One region of the Vibrio sp. nBUS_14 genome, then DNA from elsewhere that is predicted to be linked to it. Evidence: predicted binding sites of a transcription regulator. Region 1 holds the regulator's gene; each other region holds the start of a gene.
The links. The regulator PurR, encoded in region 1, represses purine synthesis genes. The targets are predictions, from matches to a motif close to TNANGNAAACGTTTNCNTNA.
Positions count from the first base shown of each region.

Region 2: a site for PurR is predicted at 3,446-3,465, ahead of ACMAZD_RS10455 (phosphoribosylaminoimidazolesuccinocarboxamide synthase). Genes of this name have one in related genera too.
Region 3: a site for PurR is predicted at 4,951-4,970, ahead of ACMAZD_RS12775 (NupC/NupG family nucleoside CNT transporter). Genes of this name have one in related genera too.

Region 1 covers NZ_CP179206.1:2,418,545-2,425,895, forward strand. Annotated here, with positions in the region: gene torR (two-component system response regulator TorR) at 1-45, opposite strand, end outside; gene torD (molecular chaperone TorD) at 334-981, shown strand; gene purR (HTH-type transcriptional repressor PurR) at 1,300-2,304, shown strand; cyclic di-GMP riboswitch class I at 2,479-2,564, shown strand; gene ACMAZD_RS11330 (TfoX/Sxy family DNA transformation protein) at 2,692-3,282, shown strand; gene ACMAZD_RS11335 (TVP38/TMEM64 family protein) at 3,415-4,095, shown strand; gene ACMAZD_RS11340 (DUF2007 domain-containing protein) at 4,159-4,476, shown strand; gene ACMAZD_RS11345 (alpha/beta fold hydrolase) at 4,581-5,378, opposite strand; gene glgA (glycogen synthase GlgA) at 5,665-7,119, opposite strand; gene glgC (glucose-1-phosphate adenylyltransferase) at 7,109-7,351, opposite strand, start outside.
Region 2 covers NZ_CP179206.1:2,223,603-2,230,953, forward strand. Annotated here, with positions in the region: gene ACMAZD_RS10425 (DUF2786 domain-containing protein) at 1-119, shown strand, start outside; gene ACMAZD_RS10430 (OmpA family protein) at 234-902, shown strand; partial or broken gene ACMAZD_RS10435 (tetratricopeptide repeat protein) at 1,060-1,642, shown strand; partial or broken gene ACMAZD_RS10440 (hypothetical protein) at 1,723-2,160, shown strand; gene ACMAZD_RS10445 (hypothetical protein) at 2,326-2,514, shown strand; gene ACMAZD_RS10450 (SulA-like leucine-rich domain-containing protein) at 2,868-3,275, shown strand; gene ACMAZD_RS10455 (phosphoribosylaminoimidazolesuccinocarboxamide synthase) at 3,564-4,667, shown strand; gene ACMAZD_RS10460 (transporter) at 4,823-5,200, opposite strand; gene ACMAZD_RS10465 (helicase-related protein) at 5,404-7,351, opposite strand, start outside.
Region 3 covers NZ_CP179206.1:2,719,077-2,726,427, forward strand. Annotated here, with positions in the region: gene aroC (chorismate synthase) at 1-134, opposite strand, end outside; tRNA gene ACMAZD_RS12760 (tRNA-Arg) at 404-480, opposite strand; gene folD (bifunctional methylenetetrahydrofolate dehydrogenase/methenyltetrahydrofolate cyclohydrolase FolD) at 692-1,549, shown strand; partial or broken gene ACMAZD_RS12770 (cation:proton antiporter) at 1,706-3,520, opposite strand; gene ACMAZD_RS12775 (NupC/NupG family nucleoside CNT transporter) at 3,705-4,904, opposite strand; gene ACMAZD_RS12780 (LysR family transcriptional regulator) at 5,110-6,033, opposite strand; gene ACMAZD_RS12785 (lytic murein transglycosylase) at 6,184-7,182, opposite strand; gene ACMAZD_RS12790 (YcgL domain-containing protein) at 7,212-7,351, opposite strand, start outside.

The DNA of each region.
Region 1 (7,351 bases):
GCGGGTTACCACATCATCTTCTACGACTAATACGTGATAGCTCATCTACACCACTTTTCTTATTTAATAGTTTCAGTAACCATTCTATTCATAACTAGTAACAATTCTAGTGGTACAGCAGATAAAAGCGAGAAACATGAATCTTTTTTGATACAAGACAATCTAAAACCTTGCTATTTACCGTCCATCGCAATTCAATATAGGCATTACGACTAACGAGTCACTTTGCGTTTAGCAAATAACCTTGTTATTGAGCCTTGGTGTGCTTATGCCCAAATGATTTCACGATGCTTGGGTATATAAACATCACAAGACTAAATCAGGATCTATGAAATGAAAGATACGAAAGCATTCAACGAACAAAGAGCTGAAATATACTGGTGGCTATCAAGCTTGTTCGCTAAAGAGCTCACACAAGAAGAACTCGATCACTACCATTCTGTTGAGATTCGTTCTTTTCTGACTGGTTTAGGCGAAAACGAAACACTTAAGCCTGCGATTGACACTCTGGTAGACGCATTGAACCGTCTACAAACACGTGAAGATGCCCAACTAGAACTGTCTGCTGACTTCTGCGATCTATTCTTAAAGACAGATAAACATGGTGCTCTACCTTACGCTTCAATGTATATCGGCAAAACGGGTCTGTTAAACGACAAGCCAGCTAAAGACATGGAAGATATCATGGCTAAGCACAACTTGGTGGTAAACCAAGATCTGAAAGAGCCAGCAGACCACATTGCTATCGAACTTGATTTCCTTGGTAATCTCATCATCCGTTCAAATGAAACTGAGCTTGAAGAAGAATTAGAAAAATCGTTCGCTGTTCAACAACAGTTTATTGAACAACAACTTCTTACTTGGGTACCAAAGTTCAACGCTAGATGTCGTGAGATCGATTCATTCGGTTTCTATGCATCGATTGCCTCTCTTCTCGTTGCCTTCTGTAATCTGGACACTCAGTATTTAGCGGGTGAATAAGATTCGCTGATGATTAAGTAAACAAATTCAATAGAATGTGACAATTCACCCAGATTTCTGGGTGAATTTTATTGCGAGTAATTTCTAGTCAGTCTAAAATTGTGACCGCAAACGATAAAATATGAAACATTCACGAAATGCTATGCTTATTTAAGTTCAGAGCATTTCGGTGTTAAGACAAGCCGCTCAATAGCGGTTTTTTGTTTTTTAGCACTTTAATACCCCAAAGAGCCCTACAAATTTAAGCTCTTAGTTAGGTAGCTTAACGGCTGCTTTATTCCGTACTTGGGAAAGTAGCTTCTATAATAGGATAAAACCATGGCCACTATAAAAGATGTCGCTCGCTTAGCAGGCGTATCAACTACCACCGTTTCTCACGTAATCAACAAAACACGTTTTGTTGCAGAAGCGACTCAAGAGAAAGTAAACAAAGCCGTAGACGAATTAAACTACGCGCCAAGTGCTGTTGCTCGTAGCTTGAAATGCAATTCAACACGTACTATCGGCATGCTAGTGACTCAATCAACAAACCTTTTCTTCTCGGAAGTGATCGATGGTGTTGAAAGCTACTGCTACCGTCAAGGTTACACTTTGATTCTGTGTAACACAGGTGGTATCTATGAGAAGCAACGTGACTACATTCGAATGCTTGCAGAAAAACGTGTAGATGGCATCTTGGTTATGTGTTCTGACTTAACAGAAGAACTTCGTGGCATGTTAGATCGCCATGCTGATATCCCAAAAGTTGTCATGGATTGGGGCCCTGAAACCTCTCAGGCTGATAAGATCATCGATAACTCTGAAGAAGGCGGCTATCTAGCAACCAAATACCTGCTAGAACGTGGTCACACAAAGATTGCTTGTTTAAGTGGCCACTTAGACAAAGCAGCATGTGTAGAACGCATCGCGGGTTACAAACGCGCACTCAATGAAGCGAAGGTCGAAACCGACGAAAAGCTCATCATTGAAGGTAACTTCGAGTGTGATACCGCTGTACTTGCGGCTGATAAAATTGCTCAGATGGAAGATCGCCCTACCGCTGTGTTCTGTTTTAACGACACAATGGCACTTGGCCTAATGAGTCGCCTGCAACAGCAAGACATTCGCATTCCTGAAGATATTTCGGTTATCGGTTACGACAACATTGAACTTGCAGAATACTTCTCTCCACCATTGACAACGGTTCACCAACCTAAGCGTCGTGTTGGTAAAAATGCATTCGAAATTTTGTTGGAACGCATTAAAGATAAAGATCATGAAAAACGTGTCTTTGAAATGCACCCTGAAATTGTTGAGCGAAGCACAGTTAAAACGTTAAATTAATTGATAAATCGAGTTTAATTTCATTAAGCGCACCTTTGGGTGCGCTTTTTTTATAAGCAGACAAAATAAACCTAGTTGCACATCATCAAGATCATTAATTGGAGCAACATCACATTTTTAAATATCAGGTGTGAGCCTAATTCAACAAAAACTTTATTCTATTCAATCAGTCAGTCACGCACAGGGCAAACCACTTGAAAGAGTGAGACGCAAAGCTTCCGGCCTAAACCACTCGTTGGTATGGTAGCGGGGTTACCGATGGCAAAATGCAGTAGTTACTAACAATCTGGTAATTTACGGCTTATTGACAATTTAATTGCAACATTTTGCTAATCTTTCGGACCTGCTTATTTGGTGGCGTAGTTCAAATACACCGAGATAAATAACATGGATAAACCGATACTAAAGGACTCAATGAAATTATTTGAGCCCCTAGGAAAAATAAAATCACGCTCAATGTTTGGTGGATTCGGGCTTTTTGCTGATGACACTATGTTTGCTCTGGTTGTAAATGACCAGCTGCACATAAGAGCGGACAAAGACACAACAAGGCAATTCGAGCAACAAGGGTTTCAACCATACGTCTACAAAAAACGTGGTTTCCCTGTCGTCACTAAGTATTTCGCATTACCGGAAGGTTTATGGCAAGACCAAGAGAAAATCTTGCAGCTTGCTACGACGTCTCTGGGTTTTGCTAAAGAAGAGAAAGCTGAGCAGTCTTCTGCTAAGCCAACTCGACTAAAGGACCTCCCTAACCTTCGATTGGCTACCGAGCGTATGTTGAAAAAGGCGGGAATCGATTCCGTAGAATGCTTATATGAATCTGGCTCTGTAAACGCATTTAACGCCATCAAGGAATCGCATGCATCCTCTGTCAACATTGAGCTGCTTTGGGCGCTAGAAGGTGCGATCAATGGTACTCATTGGTCTGTTATACCGCAGCAACGTCGTGAAGAGCTTATCAGTCGCATCAATTAATATTGTCAGTTCAAACTATCTACATAACTAAGCCGCATTCTTGCGGCTTTTTTATATCTGTTGAAAGTTAATCTATGCTTTGCCTGTCTATCTATACTAATGGTATGCATTAAAAAATTAGAGGAAGTATCAATGAGTAAGAAAATGATATTGGGTATCGTGTTGGTCGTAATCATCGTCCTATTAGGCGTCAATTTCGGCCAATACCTAACACTTGAAAATGCGAAGACTCAACAAGCAGTTTTGAACGACTACATCGCGAGCAACTTTATTGTTGCTACTGCGATTTATTTTGCCGCCTATGTCATGATCACGGCTTTCTCAATCCCTGGCGCTGCAGTTGTTACTCTCTTAGGCGCTGCGCTGTTTGGTTTCTGGAACAGTTTACTGCTGGTGTCTTTCGCGAGTGCTATTGGTGCAACCCTCGCCTTCTTGAGTAGCCGTTACCTTTTACGTGACTGGATTCAAACCAAGTTTGGCGACAAGTTAGCAACGATTAACAAGGGTGTTGAAAAAGACGGGGCATTTTACTTATTCTCTCTACGTCTGATTCCTGTTTTCCCGTTTTTTCTTATCAACCTGTTAATGGGGTTAACCCCAATGTCGATGACTCGTTACTACATCACGAGTCAAATAGGCATGTTGCCAGGAACTGCGGTTTTCTTGAATGCTGGTACTCAACTCGCAGAAATTGATTCACTTTCGGGTATCGTATCTCCTTCAGTATTGTTGTCATTTTCCTTATTGGGTGTATTCCCAATTATTGCTAAATGGTTGATGAGTAAGTTTCGCTCAGCACCTGTCGCTGACTAACGTGTATAGCGGAATAACGTATATAACTGACTAAAACCCAAAACCGAATAAGGTTCTATTTCAATGAAAATCTTCAGTGCATCGAATCCTACAGAAGCCCATATCATCTGTGGATTGTTAGAAAGTGAGAATATTGCTTGTGAAGTCCGTGGTGAGGGTTTGTTCAGTTTGAAAGGGGAAATTCCATTCACTGAGGAAACTGACCCTTACGTATGGTTATATGAGCCAGAATTGGCCAATAAAGCCCGCACGATCGTTAATGACTACCAAAAACAGCAAGATTCGATCATCTATGAAGAGTGGCGTTGTGGAGAGTGCCATGAGATCAACGAAGCGCAATTTGGTTCTTGTTGGCAATGCGGCGCTGTATCACCAGAGTAAGAACATAACGAACGATACTCCTTCACAATAAAAACGGGAAGCTAATATTAGCTTCCCGTTTTTATTTAATTCGATTTATTTGTTCTGATAACGAACCCAGAAAGTCACTGGATTTGTTTTTGAATAAACGCGATTGAACGTTGGTTGAACTCTTCAGGGTTTTCAACATTACACACATGTCCGCAATTTGCTATTTCCACTAACTCACTCGACTCATGTGCTTCAACCATCTCTTTTACGGGCTTGATGAACATGTAGTCATGTTCTCCCATCAAGTAAAGAGTCGGGATTGGTAGCTCTCTATCTTTGAAATATTTCATCAGAGGGTTTACGTCAGCAGTCAGGATAAACCAGCGTTTAAATTCTTTTTGACACAGTTTTTTAGCTTCACGGATAAATAGATGGCGAGATTCTTTTTGGCTCTTTTGTGGCATGACAACATAAGCAAAAAGACTGTATAGCCACATGTATGGAATAATGTGCTTGCTTAAGTTGCCCAGTTTTATTAGTACTTGAGAGCGGGTATTGAGCTTAGTCACCGCTCCACCAAGTACCATTGAACGCACGCGACCTGCGGCTAATTCCGCTACATTGCGAACAATAATCGTCCCGAGAGACATACCAACGAAATGCGCGGAGCGGATTTTAAGATGATCCAGTACTTTGAGGATATCGAGTGTGACCGATTTGAATGTATAGCGGTTCGCTATCAGCTCTTTTAAAATATTGTCTGACTTACCATGCCCTCTCAGATCAATGAGAAGCAGGTTGAAATATTGTTTATACGCTTTGATCTGCTTGAACCAGATTGAGGAGCTGCCTCCCGCGCCATGCACAAACACAACCCATTCATCGCTCGTAGGGTGAGTAAATGTTTTATGAAATAATAAACTCTCAGACATACCTATCGCTTTAATTATAATAATGGAGCTATGCCTCATGACGAGGCAATGGCTAAGGATATCACGTTATTAAGAACTTTAAGTGATAATAGTGTCAAACCTAACATTAGTCATGTGAATACCTAGCCCGCCTTTTTTACCTGACTAAAATGCGTTTGCAAGTTTTGTCTTCGTAAACGTGATTTGCTCTGAACAGAAAACAAAAAGGCACTCTAATCTCAGAGCGCCTTCTTTCATTACAAACTATTACTAGCCGCCAGCTTAATTTTATAACTATTTCAGCGAGTTAAAGTGAAGAATGATACATTGCAAGATACTCTTTTGCCGCATCTTCCCAACTAAAATCTTGCTGCATAGCATAAAGCTGAACACGCTTAATTTCAGATGGGTTTTGTGCGTAGAGCAATAATGAACGATGTAACACAGCCAGTAACGCTTGTGGTGTCGGTTGATCAAAAGCAAACCCAGTCGCGACCTCAGGATCCTGATCGTAATCATTCACGCTATCTTTTAAACCACCTACAGAACGAACAATCGGTAACGTACCGTAAGCCATGCTATAGATTTGGTTTAAGCCACAAGGCTCAAACTCAGAAGGCATCAAGAAGAAATCTGAACCGGCCTCGACCAAATGCGCTAATTCGTTGTTATAAGCTTCAACAAACGTGAACTTGTCTGAGTGAAGTGCCGACAACTCTTTTAGCTGACTCGCCAATACAGGATCGCCTGTACCCACAATCACAATTTGCAAGTCGTTCTTCAAGAATTGCTCGATGATTGGCAATAAGTAATGAACGCCTTTTTGATTGGTCAGTCGGCAAACCATGCCGTATACAGCACAATCGATAACGGGTAGACCGACATCTTGTTGCAGTTTTTGCTTACAAGCCGATTTTCCGCGAACCATGCTGTGCTTGGTCGCTTTGTATTTGCGAGGCAAGAAAGCATCTGTTTCCGGGTTCCAGGCACCGTAATCACAGCCATTCAAAATACCGAACAGGTCGTCAGATCTGTGTTGGAATTCAGCCGCCATACCATGGCTGCCTAATTCCGTCTTCAGCTCTTGTGCATAAGTTGGACTGACCGCGTTCACTTTATCTGCATATAGCACACCCGCTTTTAGCATGGTCACGTGAGTATCACTTACCGCAGCTTCTGGGACATTATGACTGTGCATTTCAGGCAGAGATTGCAACTCTTTGTAAGAAAATACGCCTTTAAAAACAGCATTGTGAATCGAGATTACGCTGCGTGTATTTTTAAAAAAGTCGTGATGTTGATAACGAGACTTAAGCAAGAAAGGGACAAAGCCCGTATGCCAATCATTGGCATGGACGATATCCGGCTGAAAGCCAAGTTTAGGAAGCATATCCAGGCACGCAGCACTAAAGAACGAGAAACGCTCTCCATTATCGGCATAAGCATGATTATTTTCAGCGTACATTTCAGAGCGATCGAAATACTTAGCACATTCAATACCAAAAACTTGAACACCTTCGACGCTCAATTTCTTAACTTGATAAGCTGTGTGAGGCCAATGATCCAGCTCGGTAGCCAAGATGACTTCTGCTGAATCAATGTTTGGGATGTTTCGATAAGCGGGAATGGTCACTCGAACGTCTTGTTCGAGTGTTTGTAGGGCTTTAGGCAGTGCCTTGGCTACATCAGCCAAGCCACCACTTTTAATTAAGCCTTCAACTTCAGACGCTACAAAAAGTACCGAGAGAGTCTTAGTAACCAACTCGTGCTCCTTTAGAAATCACGACTATACCATCGTCAGATACATGGTAATGCTTTTTATCTTCTGTCAGGTTTACACCAATCTGGGTGCCTGGTGCAATATCTGCATCTTTATCAATGATAACTCGACGTAGTATACAGCCTTCGCCAACCTTCACATCACCAAGTAAGATACTCTCGCTGATATCACACGCTGATGCGATATTACTGCGGAAACCCAATACACTCTTTTC
Region 2 (7,351 bases), 190 kb from region 1:
GAGAGGCAATGAAAAACCTCACTGCTGACTACGAAGTTGGTTTGAAAAAAGGTCGTAAGTTGTCTGTTAATCGTCCAGTTGGCGGTGCCCAAGCAGTTAAAAAGATAACTAAATCATAGTGCCACTTTACATTGCTTCAACGTATTGATAAAAACCATCATTAAGACTTACAGGACTAATTGTTGTCATTCGGTACTTATATGTTTGACAGAAGTACATTATGGAGAAATACGTTGAAAAAAATCACACTAGCCCTCGCGCTTACTGTCGCTCTAACGGGATGTCAGGCAACCCAACGCCAAAACGCTACAACTGGCGAATCTGAGACTAACTCTGCAACTCAAGGCGCTCTAATTGGTGCAATCGCTGGTGCCGTTACTGGTGCAGCTACTGGTGACAACTCTAAAGATCGTGGCAAACGCGCACTGATTGGTGCGGCAGGTGGTGCAGCTGTTGGCGGTGGTATTGGTTACTACTTTGACCGACAAGAAGCGGCACTTCGTGAAGAGCTAATGAACTCTGGCGTTCAAGTAGAGCGTGTTGGTGAGAACCAGCTTCTACTTCGTTTAGAAAACGGCATTGGCTTCGAATCAAGCTCTTACGCTTTAGAATCAAGCATTCACAACACACTTCGCGGTGTTGCTCGTATCTTAGTTGAATACCCAGACACGAGCCTAGTGATCGAAGGTCACACTGACAGCACTGGCAGTGAGTCGACTAACCAAATCCTTTCTGAGCGTCGTGCTGAATCTGTTCGTGCATTCTTGATTTCTCAAGATGTCGCTGCAGGCCGTGCCATTGCTCGTGGTAACGGTGAACGTTACCCTCTATGTGACAACAACACGTCTCAAGGTCGTGCTTGTAACCGTCGCGTAGAAATTCAAATCTTGCCGCTTAAGTAGCACGGTTAAAGCCCAGTTACCTTTATCTATTGAATTAACCACTATATAGTTGCTTGTCAACCGTATCGCTTATTTTAAGCGTTACGACTTAACACTCAGCCACATAGCGTATTCATACTGATACATCAGCACTGGGCTTTTTTACGAGACTTATCTTTTGCTTATCTTATCCAACTTCTGGTCATCCTCACTACTCAGAACTCTATTTCTAGCCCTAGCCTTTTCCGCGATACAATTACTCAACCCACATTTCGTTCATGCTGAAAGCAGTGTTGAACTTTCGTTATCTCTACAACCTCAAGATCGACAACCTCAAGACTCAAGGTCTCAGTATCAATTGGCCCAATCGTATGAACTGGGTACTGACGTGCCTAAAAACATCGATGATGCATTTTATTGGTACTCGCAGTCAGCGGATAACGGCAATGCAGATGCACAATTTAAACTGGGTGAATGGTACTTAACGGGAACAAGCGTAGAGCAAGATAACCAACTTGCTTTGGAATGGTTCATCAAAGCGGCGCTACAAGGTAACAAGCGCGCTCCCAATGAGGTGGCAAAGCTCTATGAATCCTCACTTAATAAAGAACTACTGCAACCGTTAGATGCAGCGCAGCTATGGTATGAAGCGGCCTTAAAAGACAACCCCGATGCAGAAGATGGCTACAACCGTGTTCTAGAAGCACAATTCAACCAACAGCGTGCTAAGCAGATATCTTCAATAGAACAGCTCGATGACAGCATCGACTCTGAAATAGACACCAGTCAGGAGTTATCTCAGCAAGTACAATCTAACCAAGCGACACGCTCTAACCTCTCCAGTTCTAATCTAACCAGCTCTGACTATATGATTGGTACTGCGTTGGCCCTACTGATTGCGACCTTGAGTATCAGCGCGACTCTGGTTATCTCACGAAAGCGACAGATTCTGAAATCTGGTGAGTTGAATCAGCAGCAACAGACGCTTGAAGCACAGCTTAGCTCCAAGGATTTCACCATTAAGCAGCAAAAGCGCCAACTTCAAACCATCTATAACGAATTGAAGAAGCAGAAAAACAACAAAGGTCTGAATGCTTTGCAAGTAGCCTGCGCTCTATTTGGGTACACACCTAGCTCTATTCCTGACCAAAAAAGCATTAAGATTCGATACAAACAACTCTCTAAAATCTATCACCCTGACGGTCATGGATGTGACGAAGAAATGAAACGTTTGAACAATGCGCTAAAAACCATCTTACAAAATGTTACAAAACCGTAAATAACCACATATATTCATTTTCCAAGATCGCAAAGATACCGATTTTATTAGTGTTGCAATCGATCCCCCTCTCAAAAACGGGTAACAAACTATTAACTAATGGGTCTTGCTTGTGTCATAATCTGCGCCGAAAATACACCTGATTTAAACAGGTGAGGAGAAGATATGTTCACAATAGAAGGCGTTTGTGATTGGTGCAAAAAGCCAAGCCTAGTAAAAAAGCACGACTACCTAGATGGTAAGTGTCATCATGCATGTAAAGAGTGCAATGATATTGCAACCATTGATGTTCGCCAGTTCAATATTGGTGAAATGGAAATGAGAACAAAACTCTCCCAAGCGACACTGAGATAAGTAACACCGTTGAAATATAAGAAAGCGCCCAAGGCGCTTTTTTTGTATCTGGGATTTATCTTCTTATCTTCTTATCTTCTTATCTTCTTATCTTCTTATCTTCTATACAGGTGTATACAGTATTTTTCTGTAAAAACCACTGTATACACCTGTATAGAAATCACATTCTTTCAATTTATGAGACAAAATATAAAAATCAGTCCAATTTAATTTTCACTTTAATATCAATAATTTAAATAAAAACCGCATACTCATCCGCAAGAAAACGACCAATAATCCCACAAAAACTGCTTGATCTTATAAGCAACAAAAACTACTGTATACACATACAGCATGTATATAGGGACAGTAAAATGATTCAAGCACACGTTAAAGCCCAACACTCTAGCCCGCTAGTTCACTGCGCATTTACATCAGTTTCTCGTAAAAGCAAAAACTCAAACGAGGAAGCGTTGTTCGCAAGAATGGCGTTACTGTCCAATCAACATCAATGGCTGCTGTTTACTGCTCAAACGCCAAGACCATCTGCTAAGCAGCTTAAGCAACACAATGTTTGCTGCGAGCATGTTATCCATATGAAAGCGTCGAACCAAATGAATGAAGTAGAGACAGTCGAGAAAGCAATACGCTCAGGAAACGCGAGTGCAATCGTTGCAAGCACGTCTATCGACTCATTCAACCAACAATACCTAAGAACGTTAGGCCAACGCTTTCAATGCGAAGTGTTCTTCATTGATGAAACTTCAGAGCGTATTCACTAAGCCAGCCTCGCTTAGCAATTAGGCTTAACAACTTGGCTCACAAACATAGTTCAGAAACATAGCTCAATAACATGGCGCCAAAACACAGCCCAACAGACTGCCTTCCCCTGCACTACAATCCGCTAATTTTCTAGCGAATAGTTAGGCGGGGGTTTTATTTGATCAATAGAATTAGCAATCGTTTGCTTTTTATCTGGAAGCAAATAGTAGATTGGGTATAATGCCTGTCTAATCATGTGCACACCGCACTTCTCTGTATGACGTTTGATAAAAGATAGGAATGTCTAAATGAGCCTTGCTGATCAAGTTCTTGCCGTAAATGATGACCTACCAATCCGTACTGATAAACCTGTCCACAGTGGCAAGGTTCGTTCGGTCTACTGGTTAACTGAAGAAGATAGCCAACGACTAATTAAAGAGAAAGGCTACAATGTAGCGCCAGATGCTCCTTTAGCCATCATGGTGATCAGTGACCGTATCTCTGCGTTTGATTGTATTTGGCGTGGTGAAGGTGATCTTAAAGGTGTCCCAGGTAAGGGAGCAGCTCTGAATGCTATCTCTAACCACTGGTTCAAATTGTTTAAAGACAACGGCCTTGCTGACAGTCATATTCTTGATATCCCTCACCCATTCGTATGGATCGTACAAAAAGCTCGCCCAGTCATGATTGAAGCGATTTGTCGTCAATACATCACAGGATCTATGTGGCGTGCATACGCGAAAGGCGAACGTGAATTCTGCGGTATAGAGATGCCTGAAGGCCTTGAGAAAGACAAAAAGCTACCTGAGCTTCTAATCACGCCTTCTACAAAAGGGATTTTGAAAGGAATCCCTAGTGTACCAGAAGCTGACGATGTGAACATCACTCGCAACAACATCGAAGACAACTTCGCAGCGTTCAACTTTACTCAAGCAAGTGACATTACGCATTACGAAAAACTTTTAAAAGAAGGCTTCAACGTAATTAGCCAAGCACTCGCAAACGTCGATCAAACCTTTGTCGATACCAAGTTTGAGTTTGGCTACGTGAACGATGCTCAAGGTAAAGAAAAGCTGATCTATATGGACGAAGTGGGCACGCCAGACTCATCTCGTATTTGGGATACTCAAGAGTACAACAAGGGCAACATCGTCGAAAACTCAAAAGAAGGTTTCCGTCAGTTCTTGCTTAACTACTTCCCTGATGCAGACATTCTGTTGAATAAAGAACGCATGCCAGAGCGTGAAGCATTAGCTCGTGACAATGAACTTCCTTTGGATGCATTGATGTCTCTTTCTCGCACTTACCTTGATATCGCAGCGAAAATCACTGGTAGTGAGATTGTATTAAGCGACAATCCGAAACAAGAAATCATTGATGTGCTTCGTGCCGATTATGGGCTAATCGATTAGTCTACTAATCGCATGCTAGAAAGCTGATAAGTTAATAAGCTCGCTAGTAAGCATAAATTTCAGATACTAAAAGGGCCTCAATATTGAAGCCCTTTTTACTATGTAGATTTCATTAAAGCTATTGAATGAGCATCGCTAACCGTGAAGGTTAGTGCTCAAAGCTTGATAGTGAACTCTTCACCAGAGTTATCTGCAATCACCAAATGACTGCGTGATTCAATATACTCAATTTGCTCATCTTCAAGCGAATATGGCATCACAACTTTCAGCTCGTTGATCCCTTCTAACTTTGCTAGCTTAAGCAAAGTGACAATATTAGATTCATCGCTTTTACGTGTAGACATTGATTTCAATGCCATTTGCCATAAACGATCTTCTGGGCTGGCTAGCTCTTTGATGCTATCCCTCCAGACGGTACTGAATACTGGTGCAATGGTGGTGAGTGCTTCCAGAAAAGTCCATTTTTTACTGCATGAGGCGCCAAGAAAGGTTGTGTAATCGAACTCTACACGCGTCTCTATCTGTTTTTCCATGATGTCCCCCGACACTTTGACAACACAATATACTCAATATCTATCAACTCTTTCTTTATAGCAATAGGATATATAAGAATGGTCTTTTATGACCTTTTGATTGGTTAAAAAGGCATATAAAAATCAAGTTTGTAACAAAATAAGCACTTAAATATCATATATGCACCTATTTGATTAATATTTTAGAGATAAAACTTATCCATCTATTTGATATCAATTATCCGGCTCGCTTTTTTGTACTGAATACGCCACCCAGACCATGTTGGCAGTTCCCAACGTTTTGGGGATAACTTCCGACTACCCAATTGATAATGAACGTAAATCAGCTTTCTTGCGGGCAAGTATTCTACATCGAGTTGCAAGTCGGCAAGGCTCAATGAGAACGGATATTTGTCCGAGAACTCTGAGTAAGCCCATGTAGGAATGCCATCAAAAGGGATATCAGAGTGTTCAAACATGTCTAGCTCACTGACATCCGTCACACCTAACACTTCGAGTTGCTCTATAAACCATAGTTCAAAGCTCAGTTGCTCGATCTCAGGGGTATATTCTGTCTCTTCATCGAGCCCAAGCTTCACATACAGTTGCCAATGTTTGATTTCTCGAGTGCGAGCCTCTGCAAAACCAGGAAGTTGGGCACCACTTACCACGAGATCGACGATAGGCTTCAAAGACAACTGACCTTCAGTCGCGACTTGCTTAGTCGAAATCGTGCGGCCTGCATACACCAAATCCATCTCAGTAAAGACGCCATCATCATTGACCACGGTTTCACCTTGTTGCCATTCACCTAACTCCGCTTCAACGACGATATCTAAAGGAATAGGCACAGTCACTGTCGCTAGGGTTAGTGTTTGCTTAACACCTCTTCCCGGCAAGCTGTGCGTGTCCAGCACCAACATCGCTTGCGCATTATCAGGGAAACGATTCTGACGACCGAGTACCACTTCTAACGCTCCATTGGCAAAGGCTTCTTTTCGTTTCAGCCTGCGCACAAACACCAGTTCCGGGTGAAGTTGAACAATAGTGTTGAGCAGTTCAATACGCTGGAAACGAGACGCGACCTCTAACTGAGGAAGTTCGAACACCTCACGCATTTGCTTGGCTAACCCTTGCGCTTCATTCAGTGCTTGCTGGTCGATTTTTAGATGCGGATAATCGCGACCACGAACAATCTGAATTAAAAGGCTTAAATCACAGCCTTCTTTTTCTTGTTGAGCGAGCGCTTCAAGATGTTCTGCATTGTTCGGCAACTGATACAAGCGAGCCGGAACGGACAATGCCGCCGTGAGATCGACCATGGCTTCTTTAAGTGCTTTGGCTTTGATTCGAGTAACGATGTCGGCATACAAAGCATCAATCGGCAGCGGATAAAGCTTTTTGCCATGACCCGTAATTTGATGGTCGGTATTAATCGCTTCCATCATTAGCAAAGTTTGAGTCGCGCTGTTTAGCGATTTCTCAGGGATAGGGTCGAGAAAAGATAGGCTCTCAAGTGGCGCTCCACAGCATGCAGCTGCAAGCATTGGCTCTGTCAGTTCTTCGCGTTGTAATTCAGGAGGTGTGACTAACTCTAATGCAGCGTGTTCGCCATATAGACGAATGCAGACACCATCCATCACCCTACCCGCTCGGCCAGCTCGTTGTTTGGCACTGGCTCGTGATATGGATTTGAGCATCAGAGTCGTTCTGCCGTTACGTTGAACGGTACGTCTTTCCAATCCTGAATCTATCACCACACAAATGTCGGGAATGGTTAATGAGGTTTCTGCCACGTTGGTCGCAAGAATAACTTTTCGTAAACAGTCGCTGTTGTCGGTATTGATGTGGGCGTTGTTATCAGTGTTGCGGCCAGACAACGCGAGATCTCGTTCCTTATCACTCACCGAGGCATGCAATTTCACTACTTGGATATCTGGGTTCTTTGCCAAGGCTTGTTCACATTGCACTATCTCTTTTTTACCCGGTAGGAAAACCAGCATATCTCCACTCGAAGCAATGAGTTGATGATTCACTTCTTCAGCAATGCGTTGCTCTAGACATCGAATATCAGGTAATGCTCTCGATTCATTCGCTCGGTGTTCAATCGCCACTTGATAGGCGCGACCTTCGCAGCTTATCCGACTCGTATTTAAATACTGAGCAAGACGT
Region 3 (7,351 bases), 300 kb from region 1:
AAATCTCTTTGAAGGTCTGCTTCGGTAATTTCTAATCCTGGTGGGCACCCATCTACGATACATCCTAGTGCGATACCGTGACTTTCTCCGAACGTGGTCACGCGGAAATGTTGTCCGATACTGTTTCCTGCCATTACTTCCTCTAAATCAGCCATCAGCAGAAGGTTTGATTCCTAAACCCGCCGGTGAACAGCTTTACTTGTCTATTCTTCGTAATTTCATAGTGGCTTTATTACCAAATGATGTAAACCCCAAAAAAGGAACAATTTTAACTTTCTATTACATAAGCCGAATGAAATGAATAACGAAGGAAAATGAGTAGCGCTTTAAGAGAAGTACTTTTAGTATCATAGAAAAGCAAAAAACCCGACAACTCAGAGAGTTATCGGGTTTCTTTAAATAGTGGTACGCCCTGAAGGATTCGAACCTTCGACCACCTCCTTAGAAGGGAGGTGCTCTATCCAGCTGAGCTAAGGGCGCGCTACAGGAAAAGATTATACGAATTCGAATCAGTAAAGCAACGGCTTTATGTAACATTCTGATCCAAGTGAGTAAAAAAAGGGCAATGAGATTATAAGTGTTGGAAAATAGACCAAAGCAAACGTTTGCTTGATGGTAATCAAAAAGATTTTCTGGAATAATGCTCCCAAAACATCAGCCACTAACTTGAATATCAATACTAAGGAAATTCATGACTGCTCAAAATATTGATGGAAAGCTAATTTCTCAAACCGTTCGCTCTGAAGTTGCGGCACGTGTAAAAGCTCGAACTCAAGCTGGATTACGCGCTCCGGGCCTAGCGGTAGTTTTAGTGGGTGAAGACCCTGCCTCTCAGGTTTATGTTGGAAGTAAGCGTAAAGCGTGTCAAGAAGTAGGCTTTGTTTCAAAGTCTTTTGATTTACCAGCGACGGCGACAGAAAATGATCTGCTAACGCTCGTCGACCAATTAAATGAAGACCCTGAGATTGATGGCATCTTAGTTCAACTACCTTTGCCTGCTGGTATTGATACCACTCACGTTCTTGAGCGCATCACGCCAGAGAAAGACGTTGATGGCTTCCACCCATACAACGTAGGCCGTTTGGCTCAACGTATGCCTAAGCTACGATCTTGTACGCCTAAAGGCATCATCACACTGCTTGACCGTTACAACATCGACTTACGTGGTAAGCACGCAGTTGTTGTTGGCGCATCAAACATCGTAGGTCGCCCAATGACCCTAGAGCTTCTTCTAGCAGGTTGCACGACAACGACATGTCACCGCTTCACCAAAGACCTTGAAGGTCATGTACGTCAAGCCGATGTTGTGGTGGTAGCCGTTGGTAAGCCTAACTTCATTCCTGGCGCTTGGATTAAGAAAGGTGCTGTTGTGGTCGATGTAGGCATCAACCGTTTGGAATCTGGCAAACTCGTTGGCGACGTTGAATACGATGTCGCGAAAGAGAGCGCAAGCTTCATCACACCGGTTCCAGGTGGTGTTGGTCCAATGACAGTAGCGAGCCTAATCGAGAACACCATGATCGCTTGTGAGCAATTTCACTCGAAGTAATTTGCGAACGACAGTCTCGGTAACAATACCGTTGGCATGGATTGCCTAAACCAAAAGTAGAATTAGAAAGACGCAGCGTTAAAACGTTGCGGCTTTTTTGATACTGCACTATTCGTTTTTGATACAAAGTGGCTCGCTTTTGATAGAGAGCACCCGCTATTTATCTGGAGTACAAACTCTTTCCGTTGGATCCGAAGGCGGCAATAAACTAATGATCGCGCACTCAGTTGATATAAGTTTTTCCAAATCAGAACCTTGTGTCACTAAACGGAAGTCACCGCCAATAATCACACCCAGTAGAATCGCTTTAGGATACAGCGCATTAAACTCATTAAGGTTAAATGCTTCAGTCAAGCCCGTGCTCTTAATTTGGCTACCTTGAGCCATAAAGGAGTTAAGCTAGGAATAGGTAATTCCTTCCGAAAACAGACTTCTGTTGCCATCTCGGCTCACTGAATGCCTTTCGTGTTTAGTTTCTGTCGATTCAAGCTCAAACACCTTATTTTCACCGAACTCATCTTGATAATGCATGCTGACTAATGGGTTGATTTGACGATAAGGCGAGACTATCATGGCGCGCCCTATTCCATCCAGCTCCAGATTATTTTCCGCGTGACTTGAGGCTGGGTTACCAAAATAGACATTCAAGTTATCCATACGCGCCAAACGAATGCTTTCCCAGTTGGTATCAGCAAGCACACTGTTGATGTTGTGTGTCGCCAGCACCTTGGCAAACTGTCTTGCAAAATGAGTCGCGCCAAAGAAGAGCACCCCTTGCGCTTTATCTTGCGTCACACCCAACCTTCTTGCCCACCAACTTGCGGTAAGGCTCTGAATAACAACCGTACCGATGATGACCAAGAACACCATTGGCACCAGTAGATCAGCCCCTTCAATCAATTGCTTCTCTTGAAGCTTGATAGCAAATAGAGAAGAAACCGCAGCCGCGACGATCCCGCGAGGTGCCATCCAACTCAAAAACCATTTATCTGCTGGGGTAAGATCCGTGCCGATCCCGCTGATCCACACACTCAGAGGACGAGCCACCAGCATAACGACCGCTAATAAGCCAATACCGCCCCAACCTATCGAGAGGAAAGTCCCAGAATCGAGTCGACTCGCCAATAAGATAAACAAAGCGGAAATGAGTAACACGGTTAAGGTCTCTTTGAACTCAATAATATCTTCAAGATCCAAGCATTTCACGTTGGCGAGCCAGATACCCATGATGGTCACGGTTAATAGGCCAGACTCTTCACTCAGATCATTAGAAAAAGAGAACGCCGCCAACATCAACGTTAGGACTGCCACATTACGCAAATAGTGCGGAACCCAATGTCCTTGAAGCATCTTGGCAATCAAATAGCCACCGATGATCCCTAAGCCTAAACCGATGGCTAGAGTCAGCCCCAAGGCCGACAGTACATGGCTGGTAGGATCGGCTGAAGAGACAATGTATTCGTAAACGAGAACGGCAAACAGAGCGCCAATCGGGTCAATCACTATCCCTTCCCAGCGCAAGATACTGCCTAACGAAGATTTGGGTTGAATGCTGCGCAGCATGGGAACAATAACGGTTGGCCCCGTGACCACCACTAAGGCGGCAAACAACGCGGCTAATGGCCAGCTGAAATCCACAAAATAATAAGCACCAACGACAATGCACGCCCAAGTAATCAGCATGCCAAAACTCACGAGGTGCGTCACCATGCGACCATGACCTCTTATTTCCTTGAAATTCAGGGTCAATGCACCTTCAAACAGAATAATAGCGACACCTAATGAAATCAGCGGAAATAGCACATCCCCAAAAATGGCGTCGGGATTAAGGATGTTGAGACCGGGACCTAAAAGTAAGCCGACAATAAGAAGAGGAAGAATAGCAGGAAGACGCAAGCGCCAACCTAACAATTGACACGTTAAAGACAGCAGTCCAATTAACGCCAAGGATGAAGTAATCGACAAATCCATTTGTGCCCCTAAAAAATTCGTACCACACCTTGAGATACAAACCTATTTGCTGAAACAAGAAAGCCTATGTAATTAAACTATAGGCTCTCTTTTTCATGCTAACCGAATATTAGTATGATTAATCAGTAACTTTACTATGGGGAAATAAAGTGACTGATTCATCCACTCTGTACTTATCATCTAGTTACAGAGAAAGCACCACGCCAGCAATCGCTGCGCTCATTAAGTTAGCAAGCACACCCGCACAAATCGCTTTAAAGCCGTATTGTGAGATGAAAGAGCGACGCTCTGGAACTAAGCTACCCAAACCACCAATCAGAATGGCCATCGTTGAGATGTTGGCAAAACCACATAGTGCAAAAGTAACGATCGCTTTTGAGTGCTCACTCAGTGCATCTTTCACGTCCATTAACTGGATGAAAGCCACAAATTCATTCACAACGATTTTATTACCGATCAGCGAGCCTGCAACCACAGCCTCAGACCACGGCACACCGATCAGCCATGCAACGGGTGCGAACACATAACCTAGGATAAGTTCGAAGCTTAGGTTTACGCCAAACCAACCACCAACAATACCTAATAAGCCATTCAGCATCGCAATCACACTGATAAAGGCCAGAAGTGTCGCACCCACTGCAACGGCAATACGAAGTCCAGACATAGCCCCATCAGCCATTGCCTCGACGACGTTTGTTGCTCGTGGAATTTCAACGTCAGACTCAATATTTTCTTGAGCCTCATCTGCATTACCTGGTACCAAAATCTTGGCCATCAATAGACCTGCAGGCGCAGACATGAATGCCGCTGCAATCAGGTAGTTCAAATCAACACCAAGCGATGCATAACCCACTAACGTACCACCAGCTACAGAAGCCAAACCACACACCATTACGGCAAACAGTTGTGAATCCGTCATATGCTTCAAGTAAGGCTTAACCACCAATGGCGCTTCGATCATGCCAACAAAGATGTTTGCCGTTGCAGACAGTGACTCCGCACGACCTGTACCTAAGAACTTTTGCAAAGCACCGCCGATAAGGTTGATCACCTTTGGCATAAAGCCGATGTGGTACAAGCCTGAAATCAGTGCAGAGAAAAAGATAATGATGCCGAGAACGTTAATAGCGAAAACAAATCCGTTATTCGTGAGGCCACCAAATAGGAAGTTAATCCCCTCTTGACCGTAGTTGATCAAGCTAGACACCGCACCAGTAGCTGCATTCAGCGCTTCTTTACCCATCGGCACATAAAGAACCAATAGCGCGAATGAGATTTGCAGTAAGAAAGCCAAAGAGACGGTTCTTAGCGGAATATTTTTTCTGTCCGTAGATAGTAACCAAGCAGCTACTAAAATAGTGATAATTCCAAGTAGGGAAGCCATATGCGTCAACCTAAAAGTTGTAGGTAGGAAAGGCGACGCATTGTATAGAGGAAATCGTTTGCGGCAAGGTGCGGTTGTTAATGTGATGTTGGGATTATCACTGCCTCACCTATGATTATATTAAAGCATTGAATTTTAATGACTTAACTTGCTTAAAAAGCATACTTTTTCCATATGGAAATTATATTTATAGATTAGGAAACAGTTAACGGTGCAGCTCAACGCAGGTTTTAAGGTTTTCATCCCAATAAGTAGTTGGCGACCCGATATGATCTTTGATGAACTCAATCACTGCTGAAAGCTTCTTCGGCATGTTCTTTCTACTCGGATACACAGCGTAAAATGGCATCAGCTGACTCGCTCGCCATTCTGGTAATACTTGGATGAGCTTGCCCATTCTAAACTCTTCTTTGACTAAGTAAGTCGCCAGATAAGCAACGCCCCAACCCGATACTGCCGCATCTCGTACCGCCTCAGCCAAATCCACCGAATAGTCTCCCGCCACTTTCACACTGAGGTTTTCTTGGCCGTTATCAAATGCCCACGATGTGTAGTCCCGTTCACGGCTACGATAGATAAGGCAGTTATGGTCAATCAGATCAGATGGCACATGAGGAGTCCCTGCCTTAATCAGATAATCCGGTGAAGCCGCCACTACAAACTGACTGTCGGCTAAGCGCTGCGCAATATAACCTTCCGGTAAATCTTCATTGTTGGTGATCCAGAGATCCAGTCGCTCTTCAATCATATCCACTTTGTAGTCGAACAAATGCACTTCGATTCTCAGCTGAGGATAAAGCTGTCTGAGCTGATCAATTGCAGGAATGATATGCAGTGTGCCAAATGACTGAGACAAGCCTATGCGGAATATCCCAGAGATATCATCACGCTGGCTGTCCATATCCATTTGAGCCGCTTTCACCGTATTGAAGAGCTGCTCACAATGCTGATAAAACACTTCCCCTGCTTCAGTTAGTGTCAGGCTGCGTGTGGTTCTTTGCACTAGCTTGATACCTATCGAGTCTTCGAGAAAAGCAACTTGCTTACTGATGTGAGACACCGACACATTCAAACTTTTTGCTGCACTGGTAAAGCCTTCATGCTTGATTAACGCATGGAATATCACCATCTGTGCGGCTCTATCTGTTAGCACAAGACCACCTTAAAAATCTCTGAAATATAAAAGACAAAGGACTCCGAAGAGTCCTTTAGTTCGTTCTGCCTATAGTAGGCCAAATGCTATCAAAGCGACCTAGGGCTATTAACCAAATTAAGTCTGTTAATCAAACTTAATTCTGTCTGCTAGGTGGCTGACCGCCAAAGCAAAGTAGTAAGAACGATTCCACTTCATTAACACATTGTAGTTGTTGTAAATGAGGTACGAACGACCGGTTTCATCGTCTGGCATAATTAGCCAAGCTTTAATATCTTCATCAAGCGTTGGTAGTGGGCGATCGTCAAAGCGTTTAATACCGAGTTCAGACCACTCTTTTAAGTATTTCGCTTTGTCTTCACCTCGGCCTTGCATCTCGATAAACACGGTTGCCGGAACGTGAACCTGACGGCCCCACGTATATTTGTCATCCCAACCTGATTGGCTGAGATAATTAGCCGCCGAAGCAAATACATCTTCTTCAGTGCCCCAAATATCTTTCTTACCGTCGCCGTTACCGTCAGCGGCATAAGCTAAGAATGAGCTTGGCATAAACTGAGGCTGCCCCATCGCGCCAGCCCAAGAGCCTTTCATCTCTTTGGGTGCGATATGGCCTTGGTCAAGAATCGTTAACGCAGCCATCGCTTCGCTACGGAACAACGCTTCTCTGCGTCCTTCGTAAGCCATGGTGGTTAAAGCATCGATAACACTGTAATTACCCGTGAACTTGCCAAAATTACTTTCTACGCCCCATAGAGCGACAATGAACCTTGGTTGAACACCGTACTCGTCACCAATACGCTTTAACGCTGTGTAGTGTTTTTTGTAGAGCGATCTTGCCTGTTTCACTTTCCAATCTGGAACCGCACGTGGAATGTATTCATCCAGAGTCAGTTTCTTCTCAGGTTGGTTTTTATCGGCTTTGACTGCTCTCGGCTTAAACGTCACACCATCAAAGGCTTCTTCAATGATCGCTTCAGAAATGCCTTGTTCACGGCCTTGCTGCTTTAGTTTTTCTACATATTGTTCAAAGCTAAGCTCTTCAGCCTGTACTGAACCGATAGTCAGGCTATTACCCAATAGCAATGCTGACACGGCTAATAGGGTTTTAGAAAATTTACTCAACGATCATTCCTCCTTGAATTAGGTGGCTATCACTCTTCGTCTTGAACATTCTGCTGAGCTTTACGCTCTTTATGCAGTTCAAGTTCGTTAACCGGCGGAGGCGGAACCTGCAAAAAGAAACCATCGTTTTTTAGTGACTCTTTCACTTTTTCGATGCTGACTTGGGCAA